Regions from separate parts of the Jeotgalibacillus haloalkalitolerans genome, predicted to be linked through region 1. Evidence: riboswitches for the same ligand, from Rfam matches in the RefSeq annotation. Region 1 holds a riboswitch; the other holds the start of a gene.
The links. Region 1 has a riboswitch for cyclic di-GMP ahead of UFB30_RS14715 (anti-repressor SinI family protein). Riboswitches for the same ligand answer to the same signal wherever they lie in the genome.
Positions count from the first base shown of each region.

Region 1 (8,041 bases):
AAAGCCGAATGTGTCATTTGAAGATGCAGTTGAAAATATTGATATCGGCGGCCCTACAATGCTGCGCGCAGCTGCGAAAAATCATGCGTATTTAACAGTGGTTGTCGACTCTGAAGATTATGATAAAGTAATTGAAGAGTTAAAAGCAGGCGGAGTTTCACCTGCACTTAAAAAGCGTCTGGCTGCAAAAGTCTTCAGACATACGGCAGCTTATGATGCTTATATCGCACAATACTTAACTGAGGAATCCGGCGAAGAGAATCCTGAAAGAATCACAGTCACGTATGAACGAAAGCAGGATCTGCGATACGGTGAAAACCCTCACCAGAAAGCAGCATTCTACCGTAATCCGTTAGGGTCTGAGTTCTCAATCGCCCATGCCCGACAGCACCATGGAAAAGAGTTATCTTATAACAACATTAAGGATGCGGATGCAGCGCTTCAGATTGTAAAGGACTTTGATCAGGCAGCAGCTGTTGCAGTGAAGCATATGAATCCATGCGGAGTCGGGACCGGTGATAGCCCGCAGGAGGCTTTCCAGCGTGCATTTGAAGCTGATTCTACATCCATCTTTGGCGGGATTGTCGCTTTTAACCGCGGAGTGAATAAAGAAACTGCTGAAAAGCTGGCTGAAATTTTCCTTGAGATCGTCATTGCACCGGCATTTTCAGATGATGCGCTTGAGATTCTGACGAAGAAGAAGAATATCAGATTACTGACTGTTCCATTTGACCGCCATTTAAAACATGAATACATCTACACGTCAGTTGAAGGCGGACTGCTTGTTCAGGATCAGGACCGCTATACACTCGAAGATGCTGACCTCAAAGTTGTTACAAAGCGTGAACCGACTGATGAGGAGTGGACAGCAATGAAGACTGCCTGGAAGGTGGTGAAGCACGTTAAGTCGAATGCTATTGTTGTTGCTGAACCGCATATGACACTTGGCATTGGTGCTGGTCAGATGAACCGGGTCGGCGCAGCTAAAATCGCGCTTGAACAGGCAGGCGAACGCGCACAGGGAGCTGCACTTGCTTCCGATGCCTTCTTCCCGATGGATGATACAGTTGAAGCGGCTGCTAAAGCCGGTATCACTGCAATTATTCAGACGGGTGGATCGATTAAGGATGAAGATTCTATTAAGAAAGCTGATGAGTATGGCATTGCTATGGTCATGACAGGCGTACGCCACTTTAAGCATTAATTTGTTTTGAGTAACTATGATTGAAACTTTTCTATTTGCGTAAGAGGTCCATGTCAAAGCCGCTTACAGAATATTTTTAGCCGGCTTCTTTTTGAGGCCGGCTCTTTTTAAATATAAGTCAGGAAAAATAAGATTACTGGAGGAATTTAGATGAATGTACTTGTGGTTGGACGCGGAGGACGCGAGCATGCGCTTTGCTATAAATTTTATCAGGATGAATCAGTCAGTAAGGTTTTTTGTGCCCCTGGGAATGCAGGAATTGCAGCACATGCTGAATGTATCGAGATTGAAGAGACAGATCAGCAGAAACTTGTGGAGTTCGCAAAAAAGAATGATATTGCACTGACTGTGATCGGACCGGAGCAGCCGCTAGCTGAGGGGTTAACCGATCTGTTTTTAGCAGAAGGACTGAAAGTGTTCGGACCGACTCAAAAAGCTTCTGCAATTGAAGGCAGTAAGGCATTTGCAAAAGAGCTGATGGAAAAGTACAGCATTCCAACCGCAGGCTATGAAACATTCACTAGCTTCCGGGAGGCGTCTGATTACATAAAGAAAAAAGGGGCGCCTATTGTGATTAAAGCGGATGGTCTTGCTGCAGGGAAAGGTGTCGTTGTGGCAATGACTGAAGCAGACGCACTGGCAGCTGCTGAAGATATGCTTGAACACAACCGTTTTGGTGCTTCATCTGCAAAAATTGTGGTAGAAGACTTTCTTGATGGTGAAGAATTTTCATTTATGTGTCTGGTCAACGGAGAATCGATTGTTCCACTGGCGCTCGCACAGGATCATAAAAGGGCATATGACAATGATGAAGGTCCAAACACTGGAGGAATGGGTGCATATTCTCCAGTCGCTCATCTCCCGGAACATACTGAAAAAAAAGCAATGAATGAGATTATTAAGCCGGTTGTTCAGGCAATGATTCAGGAAGATAATCCTTTTACAGGGGTTTTATATGCGGGGCTCATTTTAACAGAAGATGGACCAAAAGTGATTGAATTCAATGCGCGTTTTGGTGATCCGGAAACGCAGGTGGTACTCCACAGAATGGAATCTGATCTTGCGCAGCTCCTGTTAAACCTGCTAGAAGGTAAAACAGAAGATGTAAAATGGAGTGATGATACGGTTGTTGGGGTTGTCATTGCTTCTAAAGGATATCCGGATGCTTATGAAAAGGGTCACTCAGTACAGCAGATTCTTGATACAAATGCTTTCTTCTATCATGCGGGAACGAGATTTAAGGAAACAGAAGTGGTTTCTGATGGTGGGAGGATATTACTGGCTGCCGGTTCAGGATCCAGTGTTGAATCAGCCCGTCAGCACGTTTACAGCGCGCTTGAAACCACTACAGCAGAGCAATTCTTTTACAGAAAAGATATTGGCCATAAAGCATTAAAAAGAAGTTAGAATTTTCTAAAATAATGACTAAATTGGCGTTAATAAGAGTATTTAGGTGAAATACATTCTTTTTGCACCAGATTTGACCATTTTCAGCTCTTGCGAATCAATTCTTCTGACATATAATGAGGATACAGGTATTCTCTATAAAGAACAAAAGAAGAGGTGATAACATGGTGCGGAAAGAATGTCCTAAATGCACGCGGTCTTCCTATAGCAGCGGTACCCTTGAAATCTGGCTTTGTCCTGTATGCGGTGAGGATCTCACTACATTTCCATCTCTCAGAGCAGTCTCTTATTACGAACTGAATCAGCACATTCGTCAATCTGCTTACCACCATTCCTCAAAATAATCCAAATGAAACATTGTAACATAAATTTAATGTTGAAAAAGTCAGAATATTTAGGTAAATAGGACTATTTATTTGTGACTATCCTAGTGATAATATAAGTTCATACCAGAAATTATACCTAAACTCAAACTTTTAGCCCTAAGTTGATCCCAGATGCAGCAATCGCTTTGAGAGAACAGAAAAAGGCAAACCATCTGAAAGGGTGGGACGCAAAGCTTACGGGTCTAAGGCCAAGAAAGAGATAGGGAGCTATGACGGCTGAGCCGCCTGAAGTACTGTAGAAAGTATTTTAGGAGGGGAATGTAATGGGTCGTAAACACGAAGTGGATGTTGAATGGATGGCGCTTATTGAGGAAGCTGTACAAGCAGGAATTCCGGTGGAGGATATTAGAGATTTCCTGGAAGGAGCAGGTTCTGCCAATTGGAGGAGGAATGATTTAGTTGTTGGGTAAGACTGATTTAAAACGATAAGATAGCCTGTGCAAAGCATTTCGCTGCACAGGCTATTTTTGATTGATACGCCATTTGTTAAATTCAATAAACTCTTTAAACTGTTCTTTAGAGATCCCGGATTCCATTGCTGTTTTCGCGAGATTCACCCACTCACTGTCCACGTTTTTTTCATCACTATCAGGGTCCAGCAGAGAGTTGACCGTAACACCAAGTACTGGAGCAATCTTCTCCAGAAATTGAATAGATGGATTCTTTTGAAGATTTCTCTCAAGAGAGCTGATATATGATTTAGCAACGCCTGCCTGTTCAGCCAGTTCAGTCAGCGACATTTTCTTTTCTTTCCGTAAAGCTTTAACACGGTCTCCGATCATGAAAATCACTCTCTTTGCTAAGTTTATTGTTATTTAAATAATATCATACAAATAAAAAAAGACCACTAATAACTAACAGAGTAAAAAACTTTTTCTGAATATTCAAACTTAAAACCTTAATTATACATGTAACAAAGAGTTTCTGATAATAATTTTGGTCAGGTGTTTTGATGAATCATTGTAAAAGTATTTATCAATAATAATTTTTAGGAAAAAATGTATTTTGTTAAAATAATGTTCAGCTATACACAAATTCTTTAAATACACACATTTCTTTTGTGCGGTGACGCGTAAAATATGGTAAGCTTAATGAAACTTTTAGAGGAATTATTGGAGTGATGAGAGTGGAACAGAGATTTCCGTGGAAGATCAGTCATTTAAGAGACCATACTTCCATATTGGAAGGAACGAAATCACCTGATCTTGTACTTGCTAATACTAATTATTTAAATTCAACCCTTCATCAATGGGTGAAAGGGAATATATGGATATACCAGGATAGAATCATCTATGCAGGGAGCGACATGCCTGAAAAATTAAATGGAACTGAAGTGCTTCACCTTGAAGACAAGTGGATTGTACCGGGTTATATTGAACCTCATGTTCATCCGTTTCAGCTCTATAATCCACACAGCTTTGGGGAGTATGCAGCCAAGCGCGGAACGACGACATTTATTCAGGACAATTTGATGCTCCTTTTATTATGCGACAAAAAGAAAGCGCTTCCTTTTATGCAGCAGTTCAAAACGTCACCACTGACATATTACTGGTGGAGCAGACTGGATTCGCAGACAGAGCTCCGCGCGGAAGAGGAAGTCTTTACAAACGGAGAAGTGCTGTCATGGCTTGATGACCCGAGTGTTTTACTCGCCGGGGAGCTTACTTCCTGGCCGAAGCTTGCAGAGGGGGACGACCTGCTGCTGAGCTGGGTGCAAGAAGCGCGGCTGCGTTATAAGCGGGTGGAAGGACATTTGCCTGGCGCATCTGAGAAAACGATTGCGAAAATGTCACTGCTTGGTGTAACAGGTGATCATGAAGCAATGTCAGGGGACGATGTATGGAAGCGTCTTGAACAGGGGCTTGCAGTGACCCTCAGACATTCATCCATCAGACCGGATCTGCCGAAGTTGATCAGAGAGTTAAAGGAACGCAATCTGCATTCTTTTGATTCACTCATGATGACAACAGACGGGTCAAGTCCATCCTTTTATGAGAGTGGTGTCATGGATCAGCTTGTCCGGATTGCAATTGAAGAAGGAGTGGAGCCGATTGAAGCGTACCATATGGCTTCTTTTGCAATCGCGAAATATTACCGTCTGGATTATATGCAGGGAATGATTGCAACTGGTCGTCTTGCTACCTTAAACATTCTGGGTGACCCGGCTAACCCTGTTCCTGAATCAGTGATGTCTAAAGGTAAATGGATCTTAAAGGATGGTCAGGAACAGGAACCGCTGTTTACACCAGACTGGTCAGACATACAACCGCTTGAGATCGACTGGACGCTTGATGCTGATGACCTGCAGTTTTCAATGCCATGCGGGATCGACATGGTCAATAACGTCATCACCAAGCCTTATTCAGTATCTATTGATGCAAGTGTGAACGAGCTTCCGCGTGATAATGATGAAAGCTTTCTTATGCTTGTGGACCGTTACGGGGAGTGGAAAATCTGTACGCTGATTAAAGGGTTTGCGAGTAATCTTGGAGGACTGGCTTCTTCTTTTTCAAGTACAGGGGATATTCTGCTGATTGGTAAGAGTAAAAAGGATCTGCTGGATGCCTTCGCGAGGATGAAGGAAATTGGAGGCGGCATTGTGCTGATGGATCAGGGAGAAATGCTTCATGAAATTCCATTGCCGCTTGGCGGTGTCATGTCAGATCAGCCGATGGAAACCCTGATTGAGGGTGAAAAGAAGCTCCGCGATGTACTGAAAGAATGCGGATACGCCTTTGATGATCCGGTTTATACACTATTATTTCTGTGCTCAACCCACTTACCTTATTTAAGAGTGACACAGCGCGGAATCTATGATGTAAAAAAGAAAACGGTACTCTTTCCAACGATAATGCGTTAAAATGTAAAAGAGTCCTATTTTTAGCTGAGCACACGTTTGCTCTTGCAATACTTTTAAAAGGAGCTGTATCTGTCTGATGCAAATCGATAAGTTAAGAGGAAAAGAACTGGACCAGCTATGCGAAGCCGTTCTTTCACTTAAAGACAAAGACGAAGCCTACCGATTCTTTGATGACTTGTGCACAATTAATGAAATACAATCTCTTGCTCAGCGCCTTGAAGTGGCACGTATGCTGCGTGAAGGGAATACCTATCATAAAATTGAAACACAAACCGGTGCAAGTACTGCAACCATCTCGCGCGTTAAGCGCTGCCTGAACTATGGTAATGATACTTACGCAATGGTTCTTGAGCGCGTTCATCAGAGTGATGACAGTGGTGAAGATAAAGAGTAATATTTTTAAGGGGGTGGGACAATGTGTCCTGCCCTCTTAATCGTTTCGCTCGTATTGTAAATTAACAACTTTGAAAAGAGTTTGTTCCAAAACAAGATATTGTAGTAAGTCATATATTGTTTTTTGTGAAATTTAAGTGCAGCGGAGCGTAAGGCGGCGACTCCACCGGGATGTGACCGACAGCTGAGACCCCACAGGCGAAGCCGAGGAGGCTTAGCGCGGTCCCCGGGGAAAGCGTCCGCCTGAAGCGCAGCGGAACGAGTAAGAAGATGAGACAGCATCAGTCCCATCTTCTTTTTTTAACGACTTTATAACTTCATCCCCACTTCTCTTTTAGAGTCACTTCTTCGGTGCTATAATAGTACGGATAATGAGTGTTCGAATGGAGGACTTGGGATGTACGATGTCCGGGAATGGAAGCATGTATTTAAACTGGACCCTAATAAAGAAATAACGGATGAAGCACTTGAAAAGATATGTGAATCAGGCACAGATGCAGTCATGGTTGGCGGTTCTGATGGTGTGACACTTGAAAATGTGCTTGATCTGATGGCGCGCGTGCGCAGATATACAGTCCCGTGTGTACTTGAGGTATCGGCTCTTGAAGCCATTACACCTGGCTACGATTTATATTTTATACCGACTGTTTTGAATACTGAGGATCCAAAATGGTTCAAAGGAATTCATCATGAAGCGGTGAAAGAACATGGGGATCTGATGAACTGGGAAGAGATTCTTGCAGAAGGCTACTGCATTTTGAATCCGGATTGTAAGGCAGCATCATTAACAGGAGCAGATGCAACAATCAGTGATGATGAGGTTATTGCCTATGCACGCATGGCTGAACACCTGTTTTCACTTCCGGTTTTCTATATGGAATACAGCGGAACTTACGGTGATCCGTCACTTGTTAAAAGAGTAAGCGGTGAATTAAAAGATACTGTCCTATTTTACGGAGGCGGTATTCAAGGTGAAAAGGAAGCCAGAGAGATGGCTGCATACGCTGACGTCATCGTAGTCGGCAATATTATTTATGATGACCTAAAAGAAGCGTTGAAAACAGTTTTAAATTAGTGCTTTATTAAAGACAGTTTCTGTTTCTGCACAGCTGATGATTGTAGCGTAAGGGGGCGGCTCGCAGGAAGGGACGTGTGAGGCCATGGCGAAGCCTGCTGACTCACCGCCCGGCCGCGGAAAGCGTCCCCCTGGAGTGAAAATCATCAGCCATCTTTAAGAAAGTTTAGATTAAAGTTGTCCGGAAGCAAATATCCGGGCTATAATAAGAACAAATGTTCGAGGTGGTGCGACGATGCAATTTTTAACAGATCGTCTGCTGAATGGAATGAATCCTGAGCAGGCAAAAGCAATTAAAGCAACAGATGGCCCGCTGCTGATTATGGCAGGTGCGGGTTCCGGGAAGACTAGAGTACTGACACACCGGATCGCGTATTTAATGATTGAAAAAGGGGTAGCGCCTTACAACATTCTGGCGATTACCTTTACAAACAAAGCTGCGCGTGAAATGAAAGACCGTGTAGGAAGCATTCTTGGCGGAGCGGCAGAGGATGTATGGATTTCAACGTTTCACTCCATGTGTGTGAGGATTTTAAGGAGAGATATTGACCGGATCGGCTATAATCGTAATTTCACGATCCTTGATTCAACAGATCAGCAGTCAGTCATCAAGCGTATTTTAAAGGATAAGAACCTGGATCCGAAGAAGTTTGATCCGCGCGGCATTCTTGCTGCAATCAGCTCAGCAAAAAATGAGCTGACAACGCCTGAGCAGT
Region 1 is NZ_JAXQNN010000006.1:145,659-153,699, reverse strand. Features, by position in the region: gene purH (bifunctional phosphoribosylaminoimidazolecarboxamide formyltransferase/IMP cyclohydrolase) at 1-1,204, shown strand, start outside; gene purD (phosphoribosylamine--glycine ligase) at 1,355-2,611, shown strand; cyclic di-GMP riboswitch class I at 3,130-3,226, shown strand; gene UFB30_RS14715 (anti-repressor SinI family protein) at 3,261-3,407, shown strand; gene UFB30_RS14710 (helix-turn-helix domain-containing protein) at 3,459-3,779, opposite strand; gene UFB30_RS14705 (adenine deaminase C-terminal domain-containing protein) at 4,118-5,857, shown strand; gene UFB30_RS14700 (YerC/YecD family TrpR-related protein) at 5,934-6,251, shown strand; gene pcrB (heptaprenylglyceryl phosphate synthase) at 6,648-7,325, shown strand; gene pcrA (DNA helicase PcrA) at 7,561-8,041, shown strand, end outside.

Region 2 (8,041 bases), on a different contig from region 1:
AATTCACCGGTGATATTCAGCAGGATGGTCTGACGTCATCTATTGAGATTGATGCGATTGATATTTCAGCAGCGATCATCAGCAGCAATGACCAGGAAATGATTGAACAGACACCTTTTGAGCCTTATACGTGGGAAAAGTGGGACATTCCGCAATCTGAAGAAAGATTAAAAGATTCATATTATATACTTCAGGAATTATTTAAATCCAGTGAATAAGTAAAAGTCCGGGACATATTTTTCGTCCCGGACTTTTTTACGCAGCTTCCTCTTCAGAAATTCCTTTTCGCTGCATGTTCCCCCATGAACCTTTCTGACGAATGGCAGCAACCAGCCCTTCACATCTCCATAAAACAGTCAGCGGACGATACCAGAACGCTTCGGTTAAGGACCACCCAAACAATTTCAGCAGACTTTTAACATCCGGATATTTATGATAGGTCCATTCCTCAAGCAATACGGCAAGACTTGAAATGAGCGAACCATATACGACCGTTGCAAGAAACATAACCACAGTGATTTCCCAGGAAATAAAGGCAAACAGAAGCCCGGCAATGATGATGACATAACCGATTAATTCGAATACCGCACTCAGCAGCTCCACAAACAGATAATACGGAAGCGCAAAGAGCCCTATGCCTTTATACTTTGGATTCAACAGCATAGATTTATGTGTCCAGAGCGTCTCTGCCAGCCCTCTTTGCCATCTTCTTCGCTGGGACCTGAGAGAACTGACAGTCGAAGGCGCCTCAGTCCAGCAGACCGGATCCTGAATATACTCAATCCGCTGATCAGACTGCTCATCTTTAATTGATTTATGCATCCTGACAATGAGCTCCATATCCTCACCAACTGTGTTCACCTTATAACCGCCTGCCTTAATCACGCGGTTCTTTTCAAAAACACCAAAAGCTCCTGACACAATCAGCAGCATATTCATCCTGCTTAAGCCCAGCCGGCCGATAAGAAACGCTCTGAAGTATTCAATAATCTGCATCAGTACAATTGGTGTTTTCGGCAGGGCGATCTCTTCCACTTCACTTCTGACAATCCTTGACCCATTGGCAATCCGGACGGTTCCCCCTGTGGCTGTTACCTTTCCATTTGAATCAATGATCGGCTTCATCGTTTTCAGCAGCGCGTCACGGTCTAAAAGGGAGTCGCCATCAATCGCAGCAAAATAAGGATATTTTGAAAAGTTAATACCTGCATTCAGCGCATCTGCCTTTCCCCCGTTTTGCTTTTGAATTAAAAAGAGGTGTGGAAATAAAGTAGATTGAAAAGCCCGTTCAACCTCTGCTGTATCAAAATAGCGGCGGATAGCCAGATCAATCTCCTTCATCCTGAACTCAGCAATTACACGTTCACTCGTCCGGTCAGAAGATCCGTCATCAATCACGATCACTTCAAATTGAGGGTAATTCAGAGCAAGCATGGACCTTGCAGTACTGACAACCCCTACTTCTTCATTGTAGGCAGGAACCAGTACAGAGATCGGAAAAGTATCCTTATTCATTGAAATCTCTTCTATATGGGCTTCACGATTCAGCTGCCGCTCTTTCCTTATTCTTGGTCCTGCCACCAGAAACATACCAATGTACAATAGTGAGACAGAAGCCATATAAATAATGATGACGATTGCTGCAGTATACACAAGCCAACTCAGCCATTCCATTATCTGCCCACCCCCGTTCTCAACGTTTGAAGCTGTTTGGCCATATCTCTTGCATACAGATCTTCATGCCCTTCCGCTGCAAAAGTCAGCAGGATTTCACCGTCCGGCATTTGCTTCAGCGCTTCACAAGCAGCAAAGCGCACCCACCAGTTCGGATCGCCGGCGAGCTGCATTAAGGAGGTGGAATATCTCGTCAGTTGAAGGAGCCCCGAAAGACGGGCAGCGTACATTCTCTCCTCCCACAAATCAGAAGTCAGAAATGGAGAGATTTTATCCGCTGATGAAATATATCTGTACTGGCATAAAGCAGCGAGAGATTTCAGCCGGACTTCCTTTTCTTTATGCTGAATATGAGCTTCGACATATGGCAAGTGCTCATAAAATCCCGTCTCACCAAAATAAGAGATCATGCCAAGCTTTACCGGAACAGGCAGCTCCTGATCTGCTTTCAATTGTTCTAAAGAACTTCCCGGCAGTCTCCTCAAGCATTCCTTCATGAACCCGATTGAAATAGCTTCCCCGCTTTTCAGCACCTGCAGAACGCTCTCATCACCAAATGAAGCCAGAACACGAAGTGACTGCCTATACTCTTCATCCTCATCCTTCAGTGAGAGATAATGTTTCTTCACTTCTGACTGGAGCGTTTTCAGATGAAAATCTTCAATGAAGAAGAGAGTATTCACACGCTCTGCCCAGCTTCCTTTCAGCAGAATACCCCTGTAATGATCAGCCAGAAAGCGCTCAGCTGTATGGCTCATACGTTTTTCATTCTCCGCTCCTTTGATATTTGAAGCATATCCTGAAAGGAGCTTTTCGAGTACTTTTACACGAACCTGCTCATCTGACGGCAGATCCGGTTCATGATCGTTCTCCCCTGCTAAATATGCAAGGTAAGGACTCAGCACTTGCTGATAAACCCCGGAGACCTCCTGATCGGTTCGGATTCCTTTTTGCTTCATGAGTGATAAATAGATCAACAAAGCGACCTGCAGCAGCAAAAACACACCTGAAATCCATAGCACTACTGTGACCATTAACTGAACATCCTTTCCATCATACGGTCAATTCTTGAAGCCACTTCCCTTACGTTAAAAGGCTTCACCATATAATCATCAGCACCGAGTCCCAATGCCCGTTCAACCTCCTGATCACCCTGTCTCGCCGTCAGCATTGAAACAAGTATATTTCTCGTGCCATATGCTTCTCTCAGCTTTGCGAGCACTTCTATTCCGTCCATCTTTGGCATCATGCCATCCAGCAGAATCATATATTTCTTCCCCGCTGTATACCAGTCACCCTGAAGAAAATCCACGCCATTTGCATACGTTTTAACATCCACTGAGCGACCGCCAACTTTTCCGCGCCTTTCAAAATGATCCTTCAGCATTTCTCTCACCAGTTCATCATCATCCACCACAATCAGCACCATCTGCTCGGTTGCAAGTTGTAATTTGATGACTTCTGAGTACCGGACAGTACAATTACGTCCATTTTCTTTTGCGTAATAAAGAGATTTATCCGCACACTCGAGAATTTCCTTGATATGAACGGCACCATGCCATTCATTCAGACCAGCGGAAAATTGAACGTTAAATTCCTGTTCACCTGATGAAAATACATGCTGATTGAAAGCCTCACGCCAGTTCTGAATCTTTTTCTCAGCTTCCTCGTAAGTTGACTCAGGGAATACAACAGAAAATTCTTCTCCCCCAAAGCGGATCAGCCGGTCTGCCGGATCCTTTGTTTCCAAAATGATTTTTGCAAAGGTTCTCAACACTTCATCCCCTGCCGGATGTCCATAAGTATCATTCACCTGCTTAAAATGATCCAGGTCAACCATCGCAAAAACAGCAGATCCCGTTTCCCCTTCAAGCATTTTTTTCGTCACCTGCAGCACTTCATGCTCAAGACAATCTCTTTTTAACGCACCAGTCAAAAAGTCATTCCTGATTTGTCCAAGCAGCATGTTGCGCTGGAATATCCTGTTCCTTAAAAAAGGAATAATGATATTTTCATTAATCGGCTTACCAATTACATCAAGCACACCCATCTCATAAGCCGCTATTCTTTTCTCGTCTGTAAGCTCACCACTGACTAAAATAATCGGCGTTAAATCTTTTCTCGCTTTTTTCATCATTTCACTGATCAGTAATTCTTCCCCTTCAGATAATAAATCCAGATCAACAATCAGCAGATCCGGTGAAAGGTCATAGTAATGTTCAAGGCCTTTTGAAAGTGTCATCGTTGTAATGACTTGAAAGGCATTCTCTTCAAGGAAGCCTTTCATTCTTTTAATGAACTCAACATCTTTTTCAATCATCAGGATAAAGGGCACTGATTCAGGCTGATCATCCAGTTCCCCCTGAATCTCTTCCAGCTGCTCAATGGTTGCCGCTTCCTGCGTGAATGCTTTTATTTGATCATGCGCAAAGAATTTCCGCCATTCTTCCCCCGTGAGGATCCGCGTGCCGTCTTCCTCCAGCTCTGCCAGGGCTTTTTCAGCCTGATCAGACAACGCTGTCAATCCAATCGTCCCGGCTGTTCCTTTTAATCCATGGAAAAAGCGATAGCATTCATCTTCAGTGACAGCATGTTTTGCACTCCACTCCATTACTGTCTGTTCAATACGTTTATTTAACATCTCCTGATATTTTGTACTCATATGCCCACATCCTATGTAAATGTTCGTATTTCCATTGCTCTTTTTCGTTCTTTTTTCCCTATTATACAACTCTTTTAACAATGAAAAAGAACTTTCCCTCAAATTTTGGGAAAGTTCTTTATTATTTAAGGCTTTAGGGCTTTCCAGCTCTCAGTATGATGAATGGCAAAACCATTAAAGCTCTGAAAACTCTTTACCTGCTGAACTACTTTTTCAAGCTCGCTATTCATTACAGCTTCGCCTTCCTGAATAAACGTAAGATACTCACCTTCACTTGTCTGACCTGTCTCTACACCGATCACAACAGGTTTTCCAAGCTGATCACCAACCGCCAGTTCATGCAGCACTATAGGCGTAATCGCTGCAGCTGAATCACGGTAAGCCATAATTGTAATTCCGTCAGTATGCTGCTGAACCCAGTCAGACAGCAGCCCGCTTCCGTAGGTGTTTTTGAATTTGATCTCGTCAAACCAGAAAGGAACGTCCGCTTCCATACGAATATTCAGCTGAACTGCTTTAACTGAGGCTTCTTTAATGAGAGATTGATAGGCTTTAACGACAGTTACCCGCTTCGAATTCCATCCGCTATACAGGTATGGCTCTACATCCAGGTGAATACCTTTAAAATCCGATTCGTTTGCTGAAGCCTGCTGATATTGCTCAACCCAGCCGAGTAACTGCCTGAGCTGGAGATACCCTTTTGGTGCGGCCCAGTCAGGTGCACCATCGAGCGCATATACATCAATTCCTCTTGCAGTTGCGCCTTTAATAAACGAACGGTAGACGTCAGCAGAAACATCCCGATCGATCTGTACGTACACTTTTGTTACCTGCTTTTCAGACAAAAAGTCCAGTGTCTCAGTCGTTCCATCAATTAGAGACCACGGATTCCATAACCATGTAGCTTTTTCAATCGTTGAAGCTTTTACCGGCATCGCCATACTGCACACCATTCCCACAATCAGACATAACAGCGCAGAACAAATAACCTTTTTCACCTGGTCCTCCATTCTATAAGGTGGGTCCCACAGAATGAGAACCCGGCAGCCAGACAACCATATGAATACCACACAGGCTCACAGCTTTGCGTCCTTCCCTTTCGGAGAAGTTTGCCCTTATCAGATTCATTTTTAAAAATTATACGACCATTCCAGGTGTGCGTCTACGCAAAAATTATTTGCTTTATTTTTTCTGAGGCTTCAGCAGCTGCATCCGCTCATTAAACAGCGTCGGGTAAGACAGGAATCCAAGCATCGCACTTGTCACGACAGCTGTCGTCAGTAAAAGAAAGATGATCAACAGCTGGAACATGACAGCCTGCAGCGGATCTGCCCCTGCAATAATCTGACCGCTCATCATACCGGGAAGCTGCACCAGACCTATCGTCTTCTGACTTTCGATCGTCGGGATGGTGCTTGCCTGAATTGATGAGATCAGCGGGCGGTGAATCGCCTGCTTCGGTGTTCCGCCTAATGACAGAATCAGTTCAGTTTCACTTTCCCTGGATTCAATTTCAGAAGTAAAGCGGTTTAAAAACAGAATTGATAAGACCATTGAATTTCCGATCACCATGCCGCTGATTGGAATAATGTACTGTGCAGTCGCAGGTGTAATATTCAGGCCGAGTAAAATGCCCTGCGTCAAGACTTCAATAAAGACAAACGTGACAATCAGCTTCCATGTAATCCCTTTGATTGAAACACCTTTTTTACGTGCATTCTGAACCGCTGCACCAATAATTAAGACAACCATTAAAAAGATATAGAAAAAGTTCTCAGCATCAAACACAAACTGCAGAATATAACCGACTGCAAGGAGCTGAATGATCGCTCTGATTGTCGCCACGACAGCATCCTTTTCAAGTCCAAGGTTCAGTGTCTTTGATAAAAGAAGGGGAATTAATACGAAAATGAGGGATAAACCAAGTAATAGAAAACTCATTCTGCTTCCCCCTTTACAAAGGTCTGAACTCTCTTGTTCTGCGGATCTTTCAGCAGACTGCTTTCACCTGTTTCCACAAGCTCTCCATCCATCATGACCCACGTGTATTCACCGATGGATAGTGCCTGTTTCAGATTATGTGTTATCCACATAATTGTCGTTTGATAGGTGTGATTGATTCTGACGATTAATTCTTCGATTTCCTGCTGTGATACGCGGTCAAGTGATGACGTAATTTCATCCAGCAGCAGGATTTCAGGCTTCATTACAAGTGTCCGGGCAATCGAAACCTTCTGACGCTGTCCACCCGATAGATCCTTTGCATCACGGTCAAGATAGCTTTTATCAAGTCCGACCAGTTTGATCATCTCTTCCGCTGTTTCCTCAGGCAGTTCTTTTCCCTGAAGCTCAAAAGGCAGCGCCATATTTTTACGCACGGTGCCCGGCACCATGACAGCAGTTTGCAGCGCAATTCCTACCTTTCTTCTGAGTTCCACCGGATTGTACGACGAAATTTTCTGATCATCTATATAGATCTCACCTGAGTCCGGGGAAATAAGCCCGTTACATAGTCTGAAAAGCGTCGTTTTACCCGCTCCGGATGGTCCTACAAGTGTTGTGATTCTGTTCTTAGGGAACCAGCCGGTGATATCATGTAATATTTTTGTATCGCCTGATTGATAATTGACATGGCTGAACTGTATCGCAGCCTTCGTATCCTTTGTCATGACCATTACTTCCTTTTCTCTTATTTATAATAATTATAATGTAGTAATGATAATAAACAGATCGCAAAAAGGCAAGCATATCAGCCTGCCTTTTTACCGTTCGAGAAGAACAGTCATTTTATCTAATGATTCCCTGAACTCATCAATCCGGATAAAACGGGCATCTCTTAATAGCTCTTTTCCTTCAGAAAAGATCAGCACAACCGGCACAGTGAAAATCGACAGTTTCCCTGCAACCTCTTCATAATCATCTGCAGTAATGTGACCGAATTCAACCCCGGGATACGTTTCCATTACCTGCTGGATTTTTGGAAGGAGCGCATGACAGACACTGCAGCCATTTCTTGAGATATAGACAACACTTAACGGTTGATTCATCATATGATCCAGCTCTTCATCTGAACGGATATCAGTATATGCTCTCATATTCAACCACCTCTATCCTTCACTTACCCCTGTTCCGTTAAATCTACACAGGCTTTCTCAGTAAAATCAACGCTGTTTCTTTAACCTGGTGCTTTCAGCTGTTACCCATAGCATGACCTGAAGCACGCCCATCATACAGATGATCGCGGTCATTCCATAAAGCGCGTTAATATAGCTCCCTGTGACATCGTATACTGCACCAACTCCGAGCGGACCGAGTGCAGAAATGACATAACCGCCACCCTGTGACATGGCCGCCCATGCGCTCGCTTTCTGATAAGAATTCGTTTCGATAATTGGGAGCATCAGCGCCAGCGGAAACAGACCTCCTGCTCCAAGTCCGATTAATAGCATGGCAATCAGCGGGTGTCCGTCTGAAATCAGCAGGATCACGCCTGAAAGCTCAATGACTGTGCAGCCAAGCAGTGTTGGAAATACATAACCAAACCTGGCAACAAGACTTGGAATGATAAAAGAAGAAGGAATCTGAATTAAGACGAATGCAGTTAACATTGAACCTGCAACAACTGAGTTATACCCCATACTCTGAATAATCGGAGCGCCCCATGCTGTGACAGAATAGAAAATACTCGACATTAATCCGAAAAAC
Region 2 is NZ_JAXQNN010000001.1:274,544-282,584, reverse strand. Features, by position in the region: gene UFB30_RS01450 (hypothetical protein) at 1-218, shown strand, start outside; gene UFB30_RS01445 (glycosyltransferase family 2 protein) at 256-1,674, opposite strand; gene UFB30_RS01440 (HEAT repeat domain-containing protein) at 1,674-2,708, opposite strand; gene UFB30_RS01435 (GGDEF domain-containing response regulator) at 2,708-4,336, opposite strand; gene UFB30_RS01430 (amidase) at 4,462-5,334, opposite strand; cyclic di-GMP riboswitch class I at 5,376-5,460, opposite strand; gene UFB30_RS01425 (ABC transporter permease) at 5,519-6,277, opposite strand; gene UFB30_RS01420 (ABC transporter ATP-binding protein) at 6,274-7,005, opposite strand; gene UFB30_RS01415 (thioredoxin family protein) at 7,099-7,431, opposite strand; gene UFB30_RS01410 (MFS transporter) at 7,498-8,041, opposite strand, start outside.
Region 2: it holds a riboswitch for cyclic di-GMP, as region 1 does, so the genes downstream of both, UFB30_RS01430 (amidase) here and UFB30_RS14715 (anti-repressor SinI family protein) in region 1, are expected to answer to the same signal.